Regions from separate parts of the Kitasatospora sp. CMC57 genome, predicted to be linked through region 2. Evidence: riboswitches for the same ligand, from Rfam matches in the RefSeq annotation. Region 2 holds a riboswitch; each other region holds the start of a gene.

Region 1 (5,093 bases), 4.1 Mb from region 2:
CGGCCGTGGCCGTCACGGTCCTGTCCTTGACGGTGCTGTTGCCGCTGCCGAGTTGGTAGTTGACGCCGTTGTTGTTGTCCCAGACGCCGTTGCCGTTGTTGAAGGTCGCCTGCCAGGCGGTGGCGGTGCCCAGGCTGACGCTCTTCTTCACCCAGCCGGCGCAGGCGGCCTCCATGCCGACGCCGGGGCTGGTGGTCCAGGCGCCGCCGGTGGGCGCCCAGTGCAGGTTGACGGTGGACCAGCCGACCGTGGCGGTGGCGTACCAGACGGTGGCGGCGTTACCCGGCTGGGGAGTTGGCGGCGGTGTGCCGCTCCCGCACGGGTCGCTGTGGGCCACCACGCCGTTCTTGACGGTCACCGCGCCGGTGCCCAACTGGTAGTTGGCGCCGCCGTTGTTGTCCCACGTGCCCGAGCCGTTGTTGAAGGTCGCCTGCCAGGTGGCGGCGGTGCCCAGGTCGACGGTCAGCTTGACCCAGTCGGTGCAGGCGGCGGTGAGCCTCGTGCCGGGCACGGTGGTCCAGCCGCCGCCGGTGGCGGCCCAATGCAGGTAGTACGCCGACCAGTTCGTGCCCGCGGTCCAGTAGTAGACGGTGGCGGAGGTCGGGGCGGCGGAAACGGTGGTGGTGGCGGTGGCCCTCGCGGTGAGCGCGGGCAGCAGGGTGGCGACCAGTCCGGCGACGACCGCCAGGACGGCGAGCAGCGGACTTCGACGGCGGGGACTTCGACGAAGGGGACGGCGGCGTGCGGCTTCACGGTCCACGGATGGACTCCTCGGGGCCTGATGGGGTGGGGGAGAACCCGTCGACAGCACAGGGCCTGGGAAGGGCACTGCGGCGCACGCCACCGACCGGGAGTTGACGTTCCATCTTGCGCAAGATGCCGCAAGATGTTTCAGGGAGCGTACCCGGCTGTAAATCACCCGTAAAGAGTCGCGGTGGGAAACGACGGTGCCCGCCCCCGGAGTTCGGGGACGGGCGCCGGAGGTGACGGGTGGTCAGCAGCCGAAGTCGACCTGACGGAAGGTCGCGTAGTGGTCCGAGGTGTAGTACTCCTCGTGGAACACCTTGCCGGTGATGATCCGTCGGGCACCTCGGGTCCACGATCCGGGCGTCTTGACGGTGTACTCGTGGTAGTAGCCGCTGTCCTGGTCGGGCAGTACGCCCTCCCGGTTCTGGAAGACGACGCCGTCCTGGCGGTACGGGAACGGGCCGCCCTGGTCGATCAGCCGGACGGTGTCCCGGCCCTGGCTGGGCAGGGCGGTCAGACAGATGCTGCCACTGACGTCGGCGGAGGCGTCGGTGGCGAACACGGCGGTGGGGGCCAGGGTGACCAGGCCCACCACGGCGACGGAGACGGCACGGGTCTTCAACGCGCGTAGAGTCATTCGCATGACTGACATTGTGTGGTCATGTCAGGTCCCTGGGGAAGTGCTGCGCCAATACTTCACTTGCGCGTAACTACCTTGGAATCCAAGCGACTTGTCACGGACGGCCATCCGGCGGGAGCCCCGACGCCCCGGGCGGGGGCCGACCCGGCGAGCCGTGCCACCCGGGAGCCCGTGTGAGGCAGCTCTCGTTGTCGATGGCCGGACGACCTGCCTAGCCTGCATGGAGTTGTCCGCACCTACGCGGACGCCATCGCCGGGACGCCGAGTCCTGTCCACCCGGCGCCGGTTGCCCGAGCACCGAACATGGACAGGAGCGGGGGAACCAGGTCAGTCTGCGGTGCCCCCTGCTCCGGCATGGGCCCGCTCGGGGTGAAGCCGCTCCCACAGCGGCCGGGCGATCCTCTTGCCCGAACCCGACAGCTCACCTCGTAGGCGTCGCAGAGGACCCTGCCCATGCGCACAGCCCTTACCCCCGCACGCCTCGGCGTGGCCGCACTGGCCGCCGTACCGCTGATCGCCACCGGCCTGTCCGGTCAGGCCCAGGCCGCCACCACGGTGACCCAGGACCGGCTGACCCCCACCACGATGGCCGCGAACACCTGGACCAAGGCCGGGCTGACCGTCCACTCCGGCGCCTGCTTCACCGCCAAGACGCTCGGCGTCGGCGTCCGGGACGCGGCCGGTCACAACCTGGACTTCCCAGGCAACGCCTCGAACGTGCAGATCTGCCCCGGCGGCGTGACCTTCACCAGCGGGGCCCGTACGCTGCCCGCCGGCACGTACACCCAGTTCGGCTTCTGGCAGGACTACTCCGGTGGCTGGCACAACCTGCCGTCGCAGCAGCTCACCGTCGGCGGCACGGTCGCTCCCGCGCCGGCCCCGACGCCCACCCCGGCCCCCGCGCCGACCCCGGCTCCGGCGCCGACGCCCACCCCCGCGCCGGCCCCGACGCAGCCGACCACCACCTCGCCGATCCCCGGCAAGGCGCTGACCTGGTCCGAGGAGTTCGACAGCTCGATCGCCTGGGGCTCCAAGTGGGTCGGTGACAAGAGCAGCTCGTACCGCTACGGCAACCACAACCCGGACGACAACAAGCTCGACTGGATCAGCACCAGCGGCGTCTCGGTCTCCGGCGGAGTGGCGACCTTCACGGCCAAGCCGTCCAGCCACACCCTGGAGAACGGCAAGCAGGCCTGGGACACCGGGCTGCTCACCACCGAGTACTCCAGTCAGGGCTTCCAGGTGAAGACCGGCGACTACGCCGAGACCCGGGTCAAGCTGCCGGCCGGCTCCGGCGCCTGGCCCGCGCTCTGGACCTGGAAGAACGGCAACGGCGAGATCGACAGCTTCGAGTACCACCCCGACAACGCGGGACTGCTGGAGCTGACCAACCACGTCAAGTCCGGCTCGAAGTACTACACCGACGCCAATGCGGTCGGCCACGACAAGTGGGTCACCATCGGCACCTACTACGGCGCCAACTCGGTCGACTGGTACGTCAACGGCGCCAAGGTCTTCTCCGACGGCACCGGTGTCGGCGCCGACTGGTCCGCCTACCTGATCCTCAACCTCTCGGTGGGCGCCGGGCAGTACCACCCGGGACCCTCCGGCACCGCGCCGATCAGCTTCTCCTCGGACTACGTCCGGGTGTACCGCTGACTCAGCTGACGGTCAGCGTGAACGGCGTGCTGTCGTTCGCGGCGTTGTGATCGTCCACGCTCACCACCCTGACGTGCCCCTCGGCCTTCGTGCCGTGGGGCACGTCGGCGTTCACCCGGACCGGCACCAGCGCGGTCGCGGTCCGCAGCGAGGGCAGCCCGGCGCCGAAGGTGCAGCTCACCACCCGGCCGACCAGGGACCTGCAGTTCGCCGGGAAGTACGGCCCCACGGCGGTGAACCCGGCCGGCAGGTCGATCAGCACGGTGAACGAGGAGCCGGTCTGCTGCGGGCCGAGGTTGGCCACGAAGCCGTGCACGGTGGTGGTGCCGCCCGGCGTGGCCGGGCCGGGGTCGATCCTGACCACCTCCAGGTCGGAGTTCGAGGGCACCGCGCTCGCCGTTGTGGCACCGAGCACCAGCGCCGCCGTGGCGGCCAGGCCGGTCATCACCCATCTGCGCACTGTCATCACCTGTCTGCCGATCGTAGTGATCCCGGTACGCACTGTATCGGCGTAGCGTGGATTCCCACGGAGGTGAGGACAGTGTCCGGAGAGGTCTTGAGTGAAGTCAGCGCGGTCGTCGGACCGGACCGCGAGGCCGAGTTGGTGACGTCGTACCGGGAGCTGGTGGCCGGTCCGCTGCCGGAGGGGCTGATCAGGACGGAGCTGCTCCGCGGCCCGGGCGGACGCTGGCGGGTGCAGAGCCTGTGGCGGGACAAGGCCGCGCTGGAGGCGGTGCGGTCCAACCCCAAACTGGCCGCCGCGCCCCGACTATTCGCCCAGGTGGGCGCCGAGCCGGAGCTGGCGGTCTTTCATCTGACGGCGTCCCAGGTCGGCTCGCTCATGCTGGACTGACCCGCCGTCAGTGCAACGGGCCGTCCGAGCCGCAGGGTGTCAGGGGGCCAGCACCTGCCCGAGCCGGCTCGCGATCTGCCGCATCACCGGCACCAGCGCGGTGTTGCCCGCCTGGGCCTCCAGCGCCCGGATCCGGGCCTCGGGCCCCGAGACCGAGAGCGCGGTCGGGGTCGGCGCACCCGGCACGGCAACGGCAATGCAGCGGACGCCGATCTCCTGCTCCTGGTCGTCCACCACGTAGCCGCGCTCCCTGGCCCGGGCCAGCTGGGTGAACAGCTCGGCCTGGTCGGTGACGGTGTACGGGGTGTGCGACTGGAGCGGTTGGGTGCCGAGCACGCCGCGCGCCTCGGCCTCGTCCAGCTGGGCCAGCAGGGCCTTGCCGACCCCGGTGCAGTGCGGCTGCACCCGGCGGCCGACCTCGGTGAACATCCGCATCGAGCGGCGCGACTGCACCTGTCCGACGTACACCACCTCGCCGCCCTCCAGCACGGCCAGGTTGGCGGTCTCGCCGGTGGCCTCCATCAGCTCCGCCAGGTACGGACGGGCCCAGCTGCCGAGCAGCCGGCCGGCGGTCTCGCCGAGCCGGATCAGCCGGGGGCCGAGGGTGTAGCGGCGGGCGGTGTCCTGGCGGACATACCCCTGCGCCACAAGGGTACGGATCAGCCGGTGGATGGTCGGCATCGGCAGCCCGGAGGTGGCGGAGAGCTCGCTCAGGGTGGCCACCCCGCCGGAGTCGGCCAGGGCTTCGAGGAGCTGGAACGCGCGCTCGACGGACTGCACGCCGCCGGTGGCACGGTCGGCCCCTGTGGGTGCTGCGGCGGAGGTGCTGGCCACCGGCGTTCCCTTCGCTGTCGGAGGAGGAGTAGAGTCCCAGCGATCTACCTCAACAAAGCGTTGAAATTCTGTATCGCGGAAACTAGTCTCCACCTTACAGAACCGAACCCGCCAGTAGGTGGGTCGGTATCGAGGAGGTTCCCACCGGAACCTCCCTGTTGGCTCAACTGTCCAAGGAGTGTTCTGCCATGGCTGCAGATCAGGACCCCGCCGGCGCATCCCCCGCCGCTCCGGTCGTCACTGTCGCCGGACCGCGCGTCCCCCGCAGCGAGGAGGTGCTCACTCCCCAGGCGGTCGCCTTCGTGGTCGGTCTGCACCGTGCGTTCGAAGGCCGCCGGCAGGAGCTCCTGGCCCGACGGA
Region 2 (5,093 bases):
GCCGAGGACGACCCGGCGCTGCTGGACCAGCTGCTGGCGATCCCTCAGGTCCACCTGGTGGTGGACGGCTACAACGTCACCAAGACCGGGTACCCGACGCTGCCGCTGGAGCAGCAGCGGATCCGGCTGCTGGGCGGGCTCGCGATGCTGGCCCAGCGCACCCAAGCCGAGGTGACCTGCGTCTTCGACGGGCAGGACCTGGACGTGCCGGTGATCCTGGCGCCACCGCGCGGGGTCAGGGTCCGGTTCAGTCGGACCGGCGAGACCGCGGACGAGTTGATTCGGCGGCTCGTCAGGGCCGAGCCGCAGGGGCGTCCGGTGGTGGTGGTCTCCACCGACAAGGAGGTCGCCGACGGCGTGAAGAAGGCCGGTGCGCGCCCGGTCGCGTCGCTGCTCCTGCTCAAGCGGCTGGCCAGGCCGTGAATCCGTCTGACCGCTGGTCAGAGCCGGTGGCCCGATTGTGTCGGTCCGGTGAATTCCGCTCCCGGGGCGGAAGTTCGTAGCGGTAGGGGAGTGGCGTACCCGTGACAACTTCACTAGGGTCGGGCGTCAAACCTATATTCTGGACATGCACCCGAATGGGTGAGGCCGCGTCCAGGAGTGATGAAGGAGCTAGTCCTTTGGCTTCCCACCGCCGCCCCAAGCAGCCGAGCCGTGCGCGGGTCTCCGTGCTGACCGCTGCCGCAGCGACCGCGGTCGCCCTCTCGGCCCAGACGGGTGCCCACGCGGCGCCGGCCAAGCCGAGCAAGGACGAGGTCAAGGTCCAGGTCGACCAGCTCTTCAACGAGCAGGAGCAGGCCGCCGAGCGATTCAACGGCGCCAAGGAGCGGACCGACCAGCTGCGCAAGCAGGCCGAGCAGCTCCAGGACCAGGTGGCCCGTGGCCAGGAGCAGATGACGGCCCTTCAGGGCGGCCTGGCGGCCGTGGCGGCGCAGGAGTACCGCGACGGTGGGGTGGACCCCTCGGTCGCGCTGATGCTCTCCTCCGACCCGGAGAACTACCTGACCAAGGCCTCCAGCGTCGACCAGGTGAACGAGACCCAGGTGCAGAGCCTGAAGACGCTGCAGGACCAGCAGCGCCGACTGGACCAGCAGAAGGTCGAGGCCGCGGAGACGCTGGCCGAACTGGACCGCAACACCAAGGTGCTGAACGACGCCAAGGCCGAGGTCCAGCAGAAGCTGGCCGAGGCCCAGAAGCTGCTCAACCAGCTGAGCGCGGCCGACCGCAGCGCCCTGGAGAACGAGCGCTCCTCCCGTGGCTCCGAGCGGTACGACGTCAAGAACCTGCCGCCGGCCTCCGGTTACGCCGGTGCCGCGGTCGCCGCCGCGATGGGCAAGCAGGGCAAGCCGTACGTCTGGGGCGCCACCGGGCCGAACTCCTTCGACTGCTCCGGCCTGGTGGTCTGGGCCTACGCGCAGGCCGGTGTCTCGCTGCCGCGCACCTCGCAGGAGCAGGCGACGGCCGGCACGGGCGTCGGCAACAACTACGCCAACGCGCTGCCGGGCGACCTGGTGATCTACCACAACGACGCGCACCACGTCGGGATCTACATCGGCAACGGTCTGGTGGTGCACGCGCCGCACACCGGTGACGTGGTGAAGGTGATGAAGGCCGACGCGATGCCGATCAAGACCATTCGCCGGGTCTGATCCTCCGTTCTGATCGCCCGTCAGCCTGATGCGGCATAACGGACATCTCCTTCCTAAGGCGTACAACTGACGCCTCGTGACACGCGCGGGCCCGCCGGAACCTCCCTGTGATCTGGGACACCTCCGGCGGGCCCCGCCGCGTCCGCATCCCGGGATTTCATCGGCGGAGCGTGCGTTTTCGATCACGCTCGGTCGTAATCACCAAAGAATCACGACTTCATTCCGACTTTTTTCTTACAAGGATTTGAACCGATCACGGTTGGGTTACTAGGGTCCTTCTCGAACCACCGCACTGTCGATCACCCAACCTGGGTGGCGGCGGGGGTTACCGCCGAGTCCGAGACGCAGCGGGGCAGTCCAACTGCCCCACGGGGAAGCCCTTGTGAGGGCACTGCCGATCGGAGCCGGGGAACCATGTTCCTCGGGGTGAATCGGCGCCAGGTCGGCGGACCGTCGTGAGACGGCTCGGCGGTGAGGCGTCGTAGGGCGTCTCTTCCAGCCCGAACCCGTCAGCTCACCCGGTAGGCGGCCGTAGGAAGAAGGAGTCCGCCTTCGTGGCGTCCCATCGTCGTCCCAAGCCTGCCGGTCGCACCCGGGTCTCGATCATCACGGCTGCCGCCGCCGCTGCGGTGGCGCTGTCCACCCAGACCGGTGCACACGCCGACCCGACTCCCACCAAGGACGAGGTCAAGTCCCAGGTCGACCAGCTCAACGAGCAGGCCGAGGACGCGACCGAGAAGTTCAACGCGGCCACGGAGAAGCAGCAGACCCTGCAGAAGCAGGTCAGCAGTCTCCAGGACGAGGTGGCACGGCAGCAGGCCCAGGTGACCACCCTTCAGGGCACCCTCGGGGAGATCGCCGCCGAGCAGTACCGGACCGGCGGGATTTCGCCCACGGTCCAGTTGATGCTCTCCAGCAGCCCGGACGCCTTCCTGGGTCAGGCCGACTCGCTGAGCCAACTCGGCGCCTCCCAGGCGGACACCCTGAAGACGCTGAAGGGCGAGCAGGCCAAGCTCGACCAGCAGAAGTCCGAGGCGCAGAACAAGCTCGCCGACCTGGAGCGCACCACCCAGGAGCTCCGCGCGGGCAAGGACCAGATCCAGGCGAAGCTGGCCGCCGCGCAGACCCTGCTCGACACGCTCAGCAAGAAGGAGCAGGACGAGCTGCGGGCCGCCGACGCCCGGGCCGCCGCCGAGTCGGCCGCGAAGGCCGCCACGGCGTCGAAGACCGACGACCGGGCCTCCCGCTCGGAGGCCCGGACCGACCTGAGCGCCCTGCCGGCCGGCTCCTACGCCGCCACCGTGATCGCCGCCGCCGAGGCGCAGATCGGCACGCCGTACGGCTACGGCTCGGTCGGCCCGGGCAGCTTCGACTGCTCCGGCCTGATGGTCTGGTCGTTCAACAAGGCCGGGATCTCGCTGCCGCGCACCTCGGAGGCACAGATGGGCGCCGGTCAGAACATCGGCACCAACATCGCCGACGCCAAGCCCGGCGACCTGATCATCTACCGCGGGGGCGGCCACGTCGGCCTCTACGTGGGGAACGGTCAGATCGTGCACGCGCCGCGCACCGGCACCCTGGTCCGGCACGAGTCCGCCACGGTGATGCCGATCACCCGCATCGTCCGGGTCTGACCACCGGTCAGGATCTCCACCCGCAGGCCCGGCCCCGTGCCGGGCCTGCGGCGTTCCCGGGGACCCGAGCTGATGTCCGATTAGTGGTCAAATATTCGGCACTGTAGGGGTTTGGACTAGATCGCCGCGACTCGCTAACGTCTGCCCCCGGACCTTCGCGAGGAGCCGCCCGACCCGGGCGGCGGCGGTGGCCCGGCGCAGGAACGGAGCCGCCGCCGGTATGTCGTCGCACAGTCGTTCTCCCCTGCCAGGCGCCCGCCGGTTCACCCGGGCGCTGGTGTTCACCGCAGCGGCCACCACGGTGCTCGGCGCGGCCGCCACCGGCGCCGCCGGGGCCGCGCCCGGCGCCCCGGCCGAGCCGCCCACCCGCAAGGACGTCAAGGCGCAGGTGGACCAGCTCTACGAGGAGGCCGAGCAGGCCTCGGAGAAGTTCAACGCGGCGCTGGAGCAGCAGCGGCGGCTCCAGTCCGACACGGGGTCGCTGCAGGCCCAGGTGGCGGTCGGCCAGGATGAGCTGAACCGGCTGCGCTCCGGCCTCGGCTCGGTGGCCGCCGCCCAGTACCGGGCGGGCGGCATCGACCCGGCGGTCCAGCTGATGCTGGACTCCGACCCGGCCGCCTACCTCTACCGCGCCCGCGCCCTGGACCAGTCGGCGGAGCGGCAGAACGACACCCTCCGCGAGGTGATCGACAGTCAGCGCCGGCTCGACCAGCGACGGGCCGAGACCACCGCCAAGCTGGCCGAGCTGGAGTCCGTCCGGCGCACCCTGGAGGAGAGCAAGCAGGAGATCCGGCAGCGGCTCACCAAGGCCCAGCGGCTGCTGAACACGCTGGGTGCGGGGGAGCGGGCCAGGATGGCCGACGACGACGCCAGGGACGCCGCCCGCCGGGCCGCCCGGGGCGCCGAGCGGCTCGACCTCGGCAACCTGCCCGCCGCCTCCGGCCGGGCCGCCGCCGCGCTGGCCGCCGCCAGCAGCAAGATCGGCTCCCCGTACGTGTACGGGTCGACCGGCCCCACGACGTTCGACTGCTCCGGTCTGATGTACTGGGCCTGGCGGCAGGCTGGAGTGACCCTGCCGCGCACCTCGCAGCAGCAGGCCGGCGCGGGGCAGCGGATCAGCCTCGCCGAGGCCCGGCCGGGAGACCTGGTGATCTTCTACAGGGACATGCACCACGTCGGGATGTACGCCGGCGGCGGTGTGGTCGTGCACGCGCCCTACCCCGGCGCCCGGGTCCGCTACGAGAGCGTCAGCGCGATGCCCGTCTCCGGGGTGGTGCGGGTCTGAGCGGCGCCCGGCCGTCCGCCGACCCCGCCCCGGACGCCGGGGCGCGGGTCGGCGGCGCCGTGCTGTCCCGTCGGGCCGCGCTGCTGCTCGCGGCGGCCGGGCTGGTGCAGCTCTCGCCCCCGGCGGCTCGGCCCGCCGGTGGGCCGGTGCCGACGCCCGCCGCCCCGGCCGGAGCCGATGCCGCCCTGGTCCGCCCCCGGATCGAGGCGCTGCTCGCCGATCGGGCCAGGGCGCTGCTCCGGCTGGACCGCACCGCGCTGGCGGCCGGGGTCGCCCCGGCCCGGCGGCCCGCGGAGCAGGCCGGTCTGACCCGGCTGGCCCAGCTTCCGTTGGCCGAACTCTCGTACCGGATCACCGACTTCACCGAGCCGGTCGGCGCCACCCTGACCCTGGCCGTCGAACTGGGCTGGCGGGTGGCCGGCTTCGACGACCACCCGGCCGTGCTGACCCGGCGGATCGGCTGTGAGCTGGTGGACGGCGAGTGGCTGCTGAGCACCGAACAGCCGGTCGGCGGCGCGGCGCTCT
Region 3 (5,093 bases), 2.0 Mb from region 2:
GCGATGATCACCCCGACCAGCTGGTCGGCGGCCCGGGTCCGCTCGGGGTCCTGGTCGGGGGCCTGCGGCAGGGCCGCGTACCGGCGCGGGTGCTGCTCGGCGTAGTCCAGGTAGGCGTTCAGCAGGGCGGTCATCGCCTCGTCCCGGCTAGGGCCCTGCGGCGATCCGAGCCCGACCACCGAGGCGGCCAGGCGCTCGGCCAGTTCCTCGGTGACCCGGACGGCGATCAGCCGACGCAGCTCGGGCAGGCCGCCGGGGACGTGCTTGTACAGCGAGGGGGTGGCGACGCCCGCCCGGGCGGCCACGGCGGCCAGGGTGAGGCTCTCGGGGCCGTGGGCATCGATCAGTTCGAGCGCGTGGTCCACCACGGCGGCGGGGGTGAGTCCGGCCCTCGGCATCAGGCGACCTCGTCCAGGAAGGGGAGCAGGGCGTCGGCGGTGGCCTGCGGGAACTCCGCCATCGGGTAGTGCCCGGCACCGTCGATCATCACCTTACGGGCCTTCAGTGCGGCCGCCTGACGGTCGGCCACCACGGCCGGGTCGGGGAAGTCCGGGTCCTGGCTGCCCATCAGGACGAGCGCGGGGCGGCGCACCTCGGCGCTCCAGCCGGTCGGCGCGGAGTCGCCGGTGGCGTACGCCCGGGTGACGGGCTTCCGGCCGGGGGTGCGCAGGGCGGTCACGGCGGCGGAGCGGTACTCCGCGAAGTCGGCGGGCCTGGCGGTCGGGTAGGCCTTGTCGAGGTAGCTGCCCCAGGCGGCGGGGACGTGCGTCACGGTGAAGGCGAGTGCCTTGAGCACGGCGCGCTGGACGGCGCTCGGCGGCAGGTTCTCGATGAAGGCGTCGATCAGGGCGATCCCGGCCACCCGCTCGGGGGCCAGGGCGGCGGCCCGCACCACGGTGGCGCCGGTGTAGGAGTTGCCGACCAGGGCGGCCCGCTCGATGCCCAGGTGGTCGAGCAGGGCCAGGGTGTCCTCGGCGATCGAGGCGGGGGAGTAGTCGCTCCAGGTCATCGAGGACTCGCCGAGCCCACGCAGGTCCAGGGTGACGACCCGGTGGCCGGCGGCGGTGAGCAGCGGGCGCAGGTGGCGGTACACGCTGCGCGAGTCGAGCATGCCGGGGAGCAGGACGACCGGCAGGCCGGTCTCGGTGGCGGTGTCGTCGTAGGCCAGTCGGCCGCCGGGAACGGTCAGGAACTGGGTGGTCAGCGTCTGCGTCATGCCCATAAAGCTAAGGCTAATAGCCTTAGCTGTCAAGGGGTGCCGAGAAGCGATGGGATACCGTGCGGAGCGATCGAGTCGCACCGGACCTGAGGGGTCGTCATGCCGTTCATCAATGTCAAGCAGCTGGCCGGCCGGACCGCGGAGCAGCGGGCCGAGATCGCCCGCGAGCTCACCGAGACCTACGTCCGGATCACCGGCGTGAGCCCGGAGGTGGTGAACGTGGTGATCGAGGAGATCCCGCTGGAGAACTGGATGGCGGGCGGCGAGACCTACGCGGCCAAGCGGGCCAGGGGCTGACCCCCGCTCAGATCCCCTCCACCCGGAACGGGTCGTGCTCGGCGAGCAGCTTGTCCAGCCGTGCCTGGTCGACCCGGCTGGTGATCGCGCCGACCTCCTGGCGGTCGCGGACCACCTTGGCGAGCGTGAACGCCGCGGTGATCTCGTAGAGCAGGCCGACTGCCAGGAAGCCGCGCATCCAGGGGTCGACGGGCAGGTAGGCGATCCCGATCGCCAGGGCCGCACTGGCCAGGGCGAAGGACAGGACGGCCTGGAGGTAGTAGGCACTGGTGGTCCGGGGCTGCATCGAAGCGCTCATGTTCCGAGGGTCCCGAACTCCCTTGTCCGGCACCTGAGTACGGATACTCAACCCGTCGTCGCGCACCGTCACCGAGTAGTAGATCAAAAGCCGCATTCCGGTCACGGGTCGTCAGAAGAGGTGGACTGCATCTCTCAAGCCGCTTGGAATCATGGGCTCCTAGGATTAACGTTTGATAACGCAGCGCGGTCGGCAACGCCGTACCAGAACGGCACCGTGCGCCGTCGCCTAATCCTCAGGACCCGCTTTCACCGGTGGGTCCGGGAGCCGGGGAACCACCGTTCCTTGGGGTGAATCGGCCGGGTCCACAACCCGGTCGTAGGAGACCTTCCTGCTCCGAACCCGTCAGCTAACCCGGTAGGCGAGAAGGAAGGAAAGGAGCGCGCCTCCGTGGCGTCGACGCACTCCCAGGCACACCCTCGTACCGACTCCGGCAACCAGCTGCTGCTGGACCACCCGGAGGCCGCCAGGCACCGGATACCCCGTCAGCCCCGCTCCGGCGGCCCGCTGATCGGTGTCACCGCGATGACCGCTGCGCTCGGCGCCACCGCCTTCGCCGCCGGCTCCGCCGCGGCGGAGCCGGCCGCCGCCGCCCCGCCGCCGCCCGCCGTCGCTGCCGCCGACTCCTCCGGGGCCGAGCAGCACGGGCTCGCCGCCGACCCCGGCCTCGCCCTCGCCGCCCGGATCCAGCTCCAGGCCGACGGGCAGCGCACCGCCGCCGACGAGTCCGCCCGGCTGGCCGCGGCCCAGGAGGCGGAGGCCAAGCGGTCCGCCCAGGAGGCCGAGGCGAAGCGCGCCGAGCAGCGCACCGCGTTCGCCGCGCCCACCAGCAACTACGAGCTGACCGCGCACTACGGGCAGTCCGGCTCGTACTGGTCGCACCTGCACACCGGCCTGGACTTCGCGGCCGCCACCGGCACCCCGGTCACCGCCGTCGGCGCGGGCACCGTCACCTCGGCCGGCTGGTCCGGGGCGTACGGCTACCGGGTGATCGAGACCCTGAGCGACGGCACCGAGATCTGGTACTGCCACCTCTCCGCCATCGTCACCGCCTCGGGCGAGGTCGCCCCCGGCACCGTGCTCGGCAGGGTCGGGGCCACCGGCAACGTCACCGAGCCGCACCTGCACCTGGAGGTCCGGCCGGACGGCGCGGCCCCGGTCGACCCGCTGGACTGGCTGCGCGAGCGCGGCATCAACCCCTGACGGGACCGGGCCGTTCCGGTCAGCCGGTCTGCTCGGGCTGTTCCGCCTGCTCGGCGAGGTACGCCTCGATCTCCTCGGTGCCCGGCTCCGGGGCCAGGTCCGGGTACTCGTGCACCAGCAGCGCGGGCAGACCGGGCACGGTCCACTCGCCCAGCAGCCGGAGCGCCTCCTCGGCCACCGCGGCCTCGAAGCCCTCGAAGTCGCCGGAGAGCTCGTCCGGCATCGGCAGGCCGAGTGCGTTCAGCCCGGCCAGGTTGCGGTAGCTGCGCTGCATCAGCCGGTTCTCCAGCAGCAGCCGGGCGCCGTCGGTGGCCATCCCGATCGAGATCAGCCGCTGCCGGCCCCAGCCGCCGTCGGCCTCGATCTCGTCCAGTTCGGTCAGGGCGCCGAACGCCTCGGCCCGCTGCTCCGCCGTCAGCTCCCGGAAGCCGTCCAACCAGGCCCGGATTGCCGCCGGATCGGTGGTGTCCACCCCGTCCGCCCGGAGCAGCAGCGCGTACAGCCGCGGCCAGGTGACCAGGTGCGGCTGCCGGAGCAGCCCGCAGAGCAGCTCGCCCTGCCACTCCACCTCGGCGTGCAGCCGCTCCTGCCGCTTGGCGTTCAGCCGCCTGGCGGCCCGCTGATGGTCGATCAGCAGCCCCACGGCCCGCCCGTACGCGCCGGGGTCGGAATCCGGTTGCACGTACATGTAGATCCGCTCGTACAGCAGCTGCTCGACCACCGGCGAGCTCAGCTCCGGGTAGCCGTCGTGCATCCGGCCGTCGCCCAGCTCCAGCAGGGCCAGCACCGTCCGGACCGCCTCCACCGGGACGGGCTCGAGACCCTCGTCGGCCGCCCACCTGAGCAGGTCGTCGGCACGGGTACGGGGGCTGAGCCGGAGGTCGTCGTCGTTCACCCTCGTACGGTATCCGGTGCCGGGAGCCCAGGCCGTCCGTCCAGGGCGGGGGTGGGGTTCTCCCTACCCCAGGTCCGCCGGGGGACCTCATGTCGCGGACGGCGCCGGTCGGGCACCTTGGAGGGGTGGGCACGGAGCAGGACAACCAGACCGAGGAGCCGGTGATGACCAGTCAGACCTTCCCGTACGCCGAGCGCAGCACCAGCGGCGGCCGGGCGCACCCGGAGTTCTGGCGGGCACCGTTCGCCGCCGCCACCTACCGGCAGGTCGGCTTCGTGCTCGGCTCGCTGCCGATCGCCGTGCTGGGCTTCGCCTCCGTGGTGGCCTCCTTCTCGCTCGGGCTCGGCCTGCTGGTCACCGCGCTGGGGATGCCGGTGCTCGCCCTGCTCACCTCCGGCTCGCGTGGCTTCGCCGCGCTGGAGCGGCACCGGGCCCGCACCCTGCTCGGCACCGAGGTCGCCGCACCCGGCCCGGTCGCGCAGTCCCGGCCCGGCTTCTGGGGGGCCGTCACCGCCCGACTGGCCGACCGGGCCGGCTGGAAGGCGGCGCTGTACCAGGTGCTGATGCTGCCCTGGAGCATCCTGAGCTTCACCCTCACGGTGGTCTTCCTGGTGGCCGGCTGGGTGGTCGCGCTCTACCCGGCCTACCACTGGGTGTTCGCCCGCTACACCGACTGGCCGGGCTACCGGGTGTACGACTTCACCACCGACGCCGGGGCGCACCACGAGTACTACCTCACCTCGGGCCGGGACATCGCGGGCGTCTCGCTGCTCGGCCTGGTGCTGGTTTTCCTCACCCCGGTGCTGGTCCGGGGCCTGACCGCCGTCTCCCGGACCGCGATCCGGGGGCTGTGCGGCGGCCGCTGAGCGCGGATGCGGCCCCGCCGCTCCCGTGCTGCGATGAACGGGCCCGGTACCGCTCCCCGGTACCGGGCCCGTCGCATCCCCGGAGGCCCGGTGCACACCCCCAGCACGCTGATCACCTCCCGTCCGCTGGACGAGTACTGCGGTCTGTTCGGCCTGACCAGGGCCGCGCTGGCCGCCGTGCCGGGACCGGTCCTGGACTGCCCCGGCGGCGCGGCCGGACTGACCGCCGAGGCGCGTGAACTCGGCGTCACCGTGATCGCCACCGACCCCGCGTACGCCGCCCCGCTGCCGGAACTCACCGCCCTGGCCCTGGCC

What was found. Region 2 has a riboswitch for cyclic di-AMP ahead of ACKUU6_RS24280 (NlpC/P60 family protein). Riboswitches for the same ligand answer to the same signal wherever they lie in the genome.
Region 1: linked by a shared signal. The riboswitch ahead of ACKUU6_RS05870 (hypothetical protein) and the one ahead of ACKUU6_RS24280 (NlpC/P60 family protein) in region 2 are both predicted to bind cyclic di-AMP.
Region 3: linked by a shared signal. The riboswitch ahead of ACKUU6_RS14965 (M23 family metallopeptidase) and the one ahead of ACKUU6_RS24280 (NlpC/P60 family protein) in region 2 are both predicted to bind cyclic di-AMP.

The regions. Positions count from the first base shown of each region.
Region 1 is NZ_AP035881.2:1,274,188-1,279,280, reverse strand. Features, by position in the region: gene ACKUU6_RS05880 (carbohydrate binding domain-containing protein) at 1-760, opposite strand, end outside; gene ACKUU6_RS05875 (ribonuclease domain-containing protein) at 995-1,390, opposite strand; cyclic di-AMP (ydaO/yuaA leader) riboswitch at 1,673-1,837, shown strand; gene ACKUU6_RS05870 (hypothetical protein) at 1,841-3,046, shown strand; gene ACKUU6_RS05865 (hypothetical protein) at 3,048-3,506, opposite strand; gene ACKUU6_RS05860 (antibiotic biosynthesis monooxygenase) at 3,603-3,899, shown strand; gene ACKUU6_RS05855 (IclR family transcriptional regulator) at 3,939-4,733, opposite strand; gene aceB (malate synthase A) at 4,922-5,093, shown strand, end outside.
Region 2 is NZ_AP035881.2:5,417,491-5,422,583, forward strand. Features, by position in the region: gene ACKUU6_RS24270 (NYN domain-containing protein) at 1-423, shown strand, start outside; gene ACKUU6_RS24275 (NlpC/P60 family protein) at 621-1,649, shown strand; cyclic di-AMP (ydaO/yuaA leader) riboswitch at 2,032-2,193, shown strand; gene ACKUU6_RS24280 (NlpC/P60 family protein) at 2,204-3,283, shown strand; gene ACKUU6_RS24285 (NlpC/P60 family protein) at 3,504-4,568, shown strand; gene ACKUU6_RS24290 (hypothetical protein) at 4,628-5,093, shown strand, end outside.
Region 3 is NZ_AP035881.2:3,398,041-3,403,133, reverse strand. Features, by position in the region: gene ACKUU6_RS14985 (TetR/AcrR family transcriptional regulator) at 1-398, opposite strand, end outside; gene ACKUU6_RS14980 (alpha/beta fold hydrolase) at 398-1,216, opposite strand; gene ACKUU6_RS14975 (tautomerase family protein) at 1,319-1,516, shown strand; gene ACKUU6_RS14970 (YiaA/YiaB family inner membrane protein) at 1,524-1,814, opposite strand; cyclic di-AMP (ydaO/yuaA leader) riboswitch at 2,030-2,193, shown strand; gene ACKUU6_RS14965 (M23 family metallopeptidase) at 2,205-3,017, shown strand; gene ACKUU6_RS14960 (hypothetical protein) at 3,037-3,912, opposite strand; gene ACKUU6_RS14955 (sensor domain-containing protein) at 4,077-4,778, shown strand; gene ACKUU6_RS14950 (class I SAM-dependent methyltransferase) at 4,869-5,093, shown strand, end outside.